2 regions of the Xanthomonas sp. WHRI 7945 genome follow, and region 1 is predicted to be linked to the other one. Evidence: predicted binding sites of a transcription regulator. Region 1 holds the regulator's gene; the other holds the start of a gene.
What was found. Region 1 encodes FliA, which starts transcription of late flagellar genes. Its sites were predicted from a motif close to TAAAGTTTNNCNNNCNNNGGCCGATAA; they were not measured.

Region 2: VDQ83_RS17255 (methyl-accepting chemotaxis protein) is a predicted target of FliA. The motif match lies at 2,343-2,369, and genes of this name have one in related genera.

What each region holds. Positions count from the first base shown of each region.
Region 1 covers NZ_JAYIQP010000002.1:88,330-92,522, reverse strand. The annotation lists gene flhF (flagellar biosynthesis protein FlhF) at 1-1,375, shown strand, start outside; gene VDQ83_RS02305 (MinD/ParA family ATP-binding protein) at 1,362-2,246, shown strand; gene VDQ83_RS02300 (RNA polymerase sigma factor FliA) at 2,243-2,992, shown strand; gene cheY (chemotaxis response regulator CheY) at 3,010-3,402, shown strand; gene VDQ83_RS02290 (protein phosphatase CheZ) at 3,402-4,010, shown strand; gene VDQ83_RS02285 (chemotaxis protein CheA) at 4,015-4,193, shown strand, end outside.
Region 2 covers NZ_JAYIQP010000030.1:782-4,974, reverse strand. The annotation lists gene VDQ83_RS17275 (aldo/keto reductase) at 1-174, opposite strand, end outside; gene VDQ83_RS17270 (HAD-IA family hydrolase) at 625-1,305, opposite strand; gene VDQ83_RS17265 (hypothetical protein) at 1,379-1,594, opposite strand; gene VDQ83_RS17260 (peroxiredoxin family protein) at 1,599-2,162, opposite strand; gene VDQ83_RS17255 (methyl-accepting chemotaxis protein) at 2,403-4,193, shown strand, end outside.

The DNA of each region.
Region 1 (4,193 bases):
CAGCGACCGCCGCGCGCCAGCCGCAAACGCGACGGCGGCGCAGGCCGCCCCGGCGCGGCCGCTGACCCAGCCGGCCGCGATCGCCGCCTCGGCGATGCCGGCCGGCGCGGCGACCGCGCCGAGCCGACCCGCCGCCGCACCGCGTGCCCCGGCCCCGGCCCCGGCCGCGGCCCAGGCGCCTGCCGAATTCCGCATTCCCGAGGACGTGTTCCGCAACGCGCCGATCAGCGTGCCGATGCCGAGCCCGTTCGCCGCCCCGGCCGCCGCTGCCGAAGCGGCCGCCAGCGCCGCGGCGGTGCCGAGCTGGCTCGAAAACATCGCCGCGGTGTCGCTGACCCCGGCGGCGCCGGTCGCAGCGGCCGCCGCGTCGGCCGCGGCCACCACCGCGCCGGCAGCGGCAGCCGCCAGCGCCGGGATCCCGGCGCCGGCCACGCTGACGCCGGTGCCGAGCTTCCCGGCCGTGCAGAACGACGAACAATTGACTCAGCTGCGCGACGAACTGGCGCTGATGCGGCAGATGATCGAGCGCGAGATGAACCGGCTCACCGACGAACGCCTGCGCGGCTCGCCGGTACGCGCCCAGGCGCTGGAGCTGATGGACGACTACGGCTTCGACAGCGGCCTGACCCGCGACGTGGTCATGCAGATCCCCGCCGACCTGGAGCTGCACCGCGGCCGCGGGCTGATGCTGGGGCTGCTGTCCAAGCGCCTGCCGATCGCCCCGCTGGACCCGATCGAGGAAGGCGGCGTGATCGCCCTGATCGGCCCCACCGGCGCCGGCAAGACCACCACCATCGCCAAGCTGGCCTCGCGCTTCCTGGAACGCCACGCCGCCCGCGACGTGGCCCTGGTCACCACCGACACCATCCGCGTCGGCGGCCGCGAACAGCTGCACAGCTACGGCCGCCAGCTCGGCATCGCCGTGCACGAGGCCGACAGCGACGCCGCCCTGCAGCAGCTGCTGGAGCGCCTGCGCGACTACAAGCTGGTGCTGATCGACACCGCCGGCATGGGCCAGCGCGACCGCGCGCTGGTCGCGCAGCTGCACTGGCTGCGCGCGTCGCGAGTGGTCCGGTCCTTGCTAGTACTCCCTGCCAACGCGCATTTCTCCGACCTGGACGAGGTGGTGCGCCGGTTCGCCGGCGCCGATCCGCAGGGGGTGATCTTGACCAAGCTGGATGAAACCGGGCGTTTTGGCAGTGCTCTGTCGGTGGTCGCGGACCACCGGCTTCCCATCACCTGGGTGACCGATGGTCAACGCGTGCCGGACGACCTGCACCGCGCCAACGCCGCCAGCCTGGTATTGCGCCTTGAAGATTTGCGGCGCGCTGCCGATAAGCCCTGTACTCCGGAGCAGAACCATGCCGTCGCGTGATTACGCCAATCTGACCAATGCCTTCCCCCTGTCGGCCACCCGCAGCGAACCGCTCGGCCCGGTGCGTACCATCGCCGTGACCGGCGGCAAGGGCGGCGTCGGCAAGACCAACATCTCGGTCAACCTGTCGATGGCGCTGGCCGACATGGGCAAGCGCACCCTGCTGCTGGACGCCGACCTGGGCCTGGCCAACGTCGACGTGGTGCTCGGGCTGACCCCCAAGTTCACCCTTGGCGACCTGGTGGCCGGCCGCTGCACGCTGGAAGAGGTGATCATCGACATGCCCAACGGCCTGATGGTGGTGCCCGCCGCCTCCGGCCGCCGGCACATGGCCGAGCTGCCGCCGGCCCAGCACGTCGGCCTGGTCAATGTGTTCTCCGAGCTGCAGCGCGAGCTGGACGTGATGGTCATCGACACCGCCGCCGGCATCACCGACAGCGTGCTGACCTTCTGCCAGGCCGCGCAGGACGCGGTGGTGGTGGTCTGCGACGAGCCGGCCTCGATCACCGACGCCTACGCGCTGATCAAGGTGCTGTCGCGCGAACGCGGCGTGGACCGGGTGCAGATCGTCGCCAACATGGTCCGCGACCTCAACGAAGGCCGCCTGCTGTACGACAAGCTGAGCCGGGTCTGCGAGAAGTTCCTCGGCGACGTGTCGCTGAACTACCTGGGCTGCGTGCCGCAGGACGACTGGCTGCGCCTGGCGGTGCAGCGCCAGCAACCGGTGGTCAAGGCCTACCCGTCCAGCCCGTCGGCGCAGGCGATCGCCGAGATCGCCCGGCGCACCGCGCGCTGGCAGGCACCGACCGCGCCGCGCGGCAACGTCGAGTTCTTCGTCGAACGGATCATCCAGCGGGGGGTCGCCGCATGAACGTCGCCGCCCAATACCGCGCCGTGCAGCGCAACAGCTCCAACGACTACATCGCCCAGCATTCTGACCTGGTGCGGCGCATCGCCCACCACCTGGCCGCGCGGCTGCCGGCCAGCGTCGAGATCGACGACCTGATCCAGGCCGGCATGATCGGCCTGATCGAGGCCTCGCGCAGCTACGATGCCGACCAGGGCGCCTCGTTCGAGACCTACGCCTCGATCCGCATCCGCGGCTCGATGATCGACGAGATCCGCCGCGGCGACTGGGTGCCGCGCTCGGTGCACCGCCGCGCCCGCGACGCCGCCTCGGCGATCCGCAAGATCGAGCAGAGCACCGGCCGCGCCGCCGCCGCCAACGAAGTGGCCGCAGCGATGGACATGCCGCTTCCCGAATACCTGCGCTTGATGGAAGATGCCGCGCGCGGCCAGGTGCTGAGCCTGGAATCGCGGGTCGAGGACCACGGCGAGCTGGACACCATCGCCAAGGGCGGGCCCAATCCGCAGCAGATGCTGGAACGCAGCGAATTCGGCCGCGAGCTGGGCAAGGCGATCGCGCAGTTGCCCGAACGCGAGCAGCTGGTGCTGTCGCTGTACTACGAACAGGAATTGAACCTGAAGGAAATCGGCGCGGTGCTCGGTGTCAGCGAGTCGCGCGTCTGCCAGATCCACGGCCAGGCCACGGTACGGTTGCGCGGGCGCTTGAAAGCGTTCGAAGCGGCCGACGCCGGCCTGGAAGACGAAGAATAAGACCCAAGGAGTTAGCGGTGAACAAGAACATGCGGATTTTGATCGTGGACGATTTCTCGACGATGCGGCGCATCGTCAAGAACCTGCTCGGCGATCTCGGCTTCACCAACACTGCAGAGGCCGAAGACGGCAACAGTGCCTTGGCTGCACTGCGCTCGGCACCGTTCGAGTTCGTGGTCACCGACTGGAACATGCCCGGCATGACCGGCATCGACCTGCTGCGCAACATCCGCGCCGACGACAAGCTCAAGCACCTGCCGGTGCTGATGGTGACCGCCGAGGCCAAGCGCGAGCAGATCATCGAGGCGGCGCAGTGCGGCGTGAACGGCTACATCATCAAGCCGTTCACCGCGCAGACCCTGCAGGAAAAGCTGGGCAAGATCTTCGAGCGCCTGGGAGCGACCGCCTGATGGAAGCCACCGCCGAACGCAGCGCCCTGATCGAACGCCTGCAAGGTGCGCTGGACGCACTGGAAAAAGGCGACGAAGCCGGATGGCGCAAGGAAATCGACACGCTCGCCGCCTGGCGCACGCGGCCGATGATGCAGGGCCTGAGCAGGCTGGCGCGCGACCTGGGCCAGGCGCTCGGCGAACTGCCGACCGTGCCCACCGAGGCCGGCGAGCTGGACGATGCCTGCTCGCGCCTGGACCACGTGGTGGCGATGACCGAAGAGGCCAGCCACCGCACCCTGGACCTGGCCGAGGAATGCCGCGCACTGGCCGAACAGCTGCGCGCCGGCGGGCTGACCGGCGACCAGGGCGAGATCCTCGACAAGATCCGCCACAACCTCACCGAGATGGCCCTGGCGCAGAGCTTCCAGGACCTGACCGGGCAGATCATCCGCCGCGTCGCGACCATCGTGCGCCGCGTCCACGAAGGCTTCGGCGCGCTCGGCCTGCCGCCGAAGGAAGACAAGAAACCCGACGGCAGCCTGGCCGGCCCCGCACTGGCCGGACTGGACCGTCACGGCGTGTCGCAGAACGACGCCGACGACCTGCTGTCCGGACTGGGATTGTAATTTTATGAGCGCCGTACCCGACGACATCGCTGCCGACTTCATCATCGAAGCCCAGGAAATCCTGGACCGGCTCGGCGAGCAGCTGGTGTCGCTGGAGCAGGCGCCCGAGGACAGCGACCAGCTCAACGCGGTGTTCCGCGGCTTCCACACGCTCAAGGGCGGCGCCGGCTTCCTGGCGATCAA
Region 2 (4,193 bases), on a different contig from region 1:
GTAGCCGTAGTAAGGCGCGGTATCGAAATGGCGGATGCCGGCGGCATGGGCCTCGGCGACCGCGGCCAGCGCCACCGCCTCGTCCACTTCCGCGTACAGGTTGCCGATCGGTGCGGCGCCGAAGCCAAGCGTGGCGATCCGCACGCCGCTGCGGCCCAGCGGGCGCTGCGCGATCGCGCCGGCTTCGGCATCGGCGAGGGCGGCGTTCAACGGCACCCGCACCGGTCTCGGTCGATCGCCGAGGCGGACCGCCCGCTCGACCTCCAGGATCGGTTGCTGCTCGGCTTGCGCATGCCACACACCTCCGCCCCGCGGGGCCAGATCGGATGGTGCCGGAACGGCTACCAGGATGACCGGCGCCGCTCACGACTGTTCGTATATGAATATAGCAATCATAAGTGAACAATCAACGCCGCGGCGCAACATGGGCGAGCGAGAGGCCGGGCGGCGCAGCGATGGTTCAGATCGCGCACAGGCGCGGCCGTGGGCGCGGCGCGAGGGATTGTGCGTTGAGGACGACCCCAGCAGCGCCGGTATACGAGGTCCGGCTCAGGGACGCCAAGGCGTCTCCGCCCCATGGCGACGGCGTCAGCGCTGCGGCCGAGCCATCGCCGGCAGCGCTGCTCACGCGATGGCGTGCGCCGGCCCGCCGAGCAGTGCGCACAGATCGGCCGGGCGTTGCAGCAGCGGCAGCGGCGTATGCGGCTGCAGCGCCGCCGGCAAGGTGTAGCCCCAGCCGACGCCGGCGAAGGCGATGCCGGCCTGGCGCGCGGCGTCGGCATCGCGGATCTCGTCGCCCACGCACAGTGCGCGCGCGGCCGGTACGCCGCATGCTTTCAGCGCCGCGCGCAGCTTGCGGCGCTTGCCCAGCAGCGCGGCGCCGCAGCCGATGTGACGGAACCGCGCGGTCAGTTCGGCGCCGAGTACCCGCTGGACGTTGTCGCGGCTGTTGGAGGTCACCAGGGCCAACTGCACGCCCGCGCCCTCGAGCGCGTCCAGCAGTTCGGCTACGCCGTCGAACACCGCGATGCGTTCGATCTGCGCGGCCATCAGCGCGCGCATGCGCCGCGCCACCGCCGGCACCCGCCACCAGCGCAGGCCGCTGCGCGCCATCAGTTCGCGCGCGCTCAGGCTGCGGATTTCCGGCAACCGCGCCATGTCGAAACGGCGAAAGCCGAACTCGTCGGCGACGTCGTTGACGGTGGCGAGAAACCACCCGAAGGAATCGGCCAGGGTGCCGTCGAAATCGAAGATGATCAGGTCGTAGCGGCGCATGCCGCGCCAGCATGCCGCAGTCCCGGCCATGCCACCAGCCTGGCGCGGGGCGCGGCAGGACACGCTCAAACCGGAGCCGACCGCTGCCGGCTCCGGCGCCGGCTCAACCGCAGCAGTAGCAGGTCAGCGGCTTGCCGGGGCCGCCCGGCCCTAGTTCGCCACCGAACGGCGCGCACTCCTGCGCGCATTGCCAGGCGCTACACGACGCATCCTTCTCGATCCCGTCGCCCGCGGTCGCCTGCATCGCGCCGAAGCCCATGCTGGCCAGGAACACGGCCGCGACCATCCCGTTACGCAACGCTGTCCAACGCTGTTTCATGAGTTCACTCCTCGACAGTTGCCAAAGCCGCCGGCACTTCCGTGCGTCGCACTGCGGCCACCAGGTCCTGCACCCGCTCCGTGGTATCGAAGGCGCCGACGCGCGCGTAGCGCACCCGGCCATCGCGATCCAGCGCCAGCATCAGCGGCACGTTGCGCGCGCGGAACAGCATCAGCGCGCGGCGATCGGTGAGCGTGGTCACCGGGAACGCGAAACGGTGTTCGGCGGCATAGCGGCGCGCCTGCTCCGCACTGCAATGGCACACGCCCAGCAGCTGCACGCGGCCCCCGCCCTGCTCGGCCAGGCGCTGCGCCGCCTGCACCACGCTGGGCGCCGAGCGCTTGCAGTACGGGCAGGTGGTGGTGAAGAAGAACAGCACCTGGTAGTCCGCCGCCGGCGCGCCCAGGGTCAGCGGCGCGCCGTCCAGCGCGGTCGCCGCGATCTGCGGCACGTACATGCCCAGGTACGGCTCGGTGGTGCGGGTCACGAACCAGCGCCGCTCTTCGCGCAGCGTGCGGTTCTGCCAGGCCAGCACCGCCACCAGCGCGCAGGCGGCGAGCAACGCCAACCAACTCCAGGGAAACCGACGTGCCATGCGCTGCGCCCGTGCTGTGATGTCCGCAGCAGGCTGCGCAGCCGCGCCGCCGCGGTCAACGCCTGGCGTGCGGTTTTTGCGACCGCGTGGCGATGCTGGGGAGGCAATCACGCTTTGTCGCGGCGTGCATTCCAGTGCCGATGGGCGATTCGTTCAAGCACGGCGCCGACACGCCGATATCGCCTGTACGTCTCTCTCCTCAAAGCCGCCGCCATGCGCATCGCCCCCCATCCGACTGCATTCGTCAGCCTGCAGACCAAGCTGCTGAGCGCCCTGGCGCTGGGCCTGGGCGTGGTCCTGCTGTGCGCCCTGGCCGGGCTCGGCTCGGCCTGGCTCAACCTTTCCACCGACGTGCCGCGCGAGGTCGCGCAGGCCTCGGCCAGCGAGCAGATCAGCCGCCATTTCCGGATGCAGGTGCAGGAATGGAAGAACGTGCTGATCCGCGGCCATGCCGAGGACATGCGCAACAAGTACCTGGCCGCTTTCGACAAGGAAGGCCGCCAGGTCGCCAGCGCCACGCACGCGTTGGCCACGACGCTGGCCGACCCGCAGGCCGCAGCGCTGGCACGCGATTTCGCCGAGCAGCATGCCGCGCTGGAGCGGCACTACCGCGACGCGCTGCAGGGCTTCGCCGCGGCCGGCTACGACACCCGCGTCGGCGACGACGCGGTCCGCGGCCTGGACCGCAAGCCCAGCGACACCTTGCAGGCGCTGGTCGAGCGCAGCACGCTGCTGGCCAATGCGGCGGTACAGCGCAATTCCGAGAACGCACGGCGCAGCCTGGTGTACTCGGCGGCGCTGACCGTGGCCGCCGCGTTCGCGCTGGTGCTGGTGGTGGGCTGGTGGATCCGACGCTCGGTGGTGCGCCCGATCGAGGCGGTGGCACGCACCGCGCGCTCGGTCGCCGCGGGCGACCTGGTCACCACGCTGCAGGTGCGCAACCGCGACGAGATCGGCATGCTCGGCCAGGCGATGGGCCAGGTGGTCGACACGCTGACCTCGGTGTCTTCCGCGCAGGCGGAGATGGCGCAGCGCCACGAGGCCGGGCAGCTCAGCTACCGGATGACGGCCGACGCCTTCCCCGGCGCGTACGGGCGCATGGTGGAGGACACCAACGGCCTGATCGGCGCACAGGTGCAACTGATCCAGCAGATGCTGGAGACGATGCAGCGCTACGCGATCGGCGACATGGCGCTGGACATGGCGCGCCTGCCCGGCGAGAAGGCGCAGATCACCGAAGCGATGGACGCGACCAAGCGCAATCTGGTCGCGATCAACGGCGAGATCCGCGCCTTGGTGGAAGCGGCCGCGGCCGGCGACTTCTCGCGGCGCGGCGACGCGGCCGGCTACCAGCACGACTTCCGCGCGATGATCGACGGCCTCAACCGGCTCATGGCCACCGCCGACGGCAATCTCGACGCGCTGTCCAGGCTGCTGCAGGCCATCGCCGCCGGCGACCTGACCGCGCGCATGCACGGCGAATTCAACGGCGTGTTCGCGACCATGCGCGACGACGCCAACGCCACCGCCGAGCGGCTGGCCGACATCGTCGGCCGCATCCAGACCGCGGCCATGAGCATCGACAGCGCCGCCAGCGAGATCGCCGCCGGCAACGACGACCTGTCGCGGCGTACCGAGCAGCAGGCGGCCAGCCTGGAAGAGACCGCCGCCTCGATGGAAGAACTGACTTCAACCGTGAAGCAGAACGCCGAGCATGCGCGCCAGGCCAACCAACTCGCGGTCGGCGCGGCCTCGGTGGCCGCGCAGGGCGGCACGGTGGTCGGCCAGGTGGTGAGCACGATGGACGGCATCGAGACCTCGTCGAAGAAGATCGCCGACATCATCTCGGTGATCGACGGCATCGCCTTCCAGACCAACATCCTGGCGCTCAATGCGGCGGTGGAAGCGGCACGTGCCGGCGAGCAGGGCCGCGGCTTCGCGGTGGTCGCCAGCGAGGTGCGCACGCTCGCGCAGCGTTCGGCCAGCGCGGCCAAGGAGATCAAG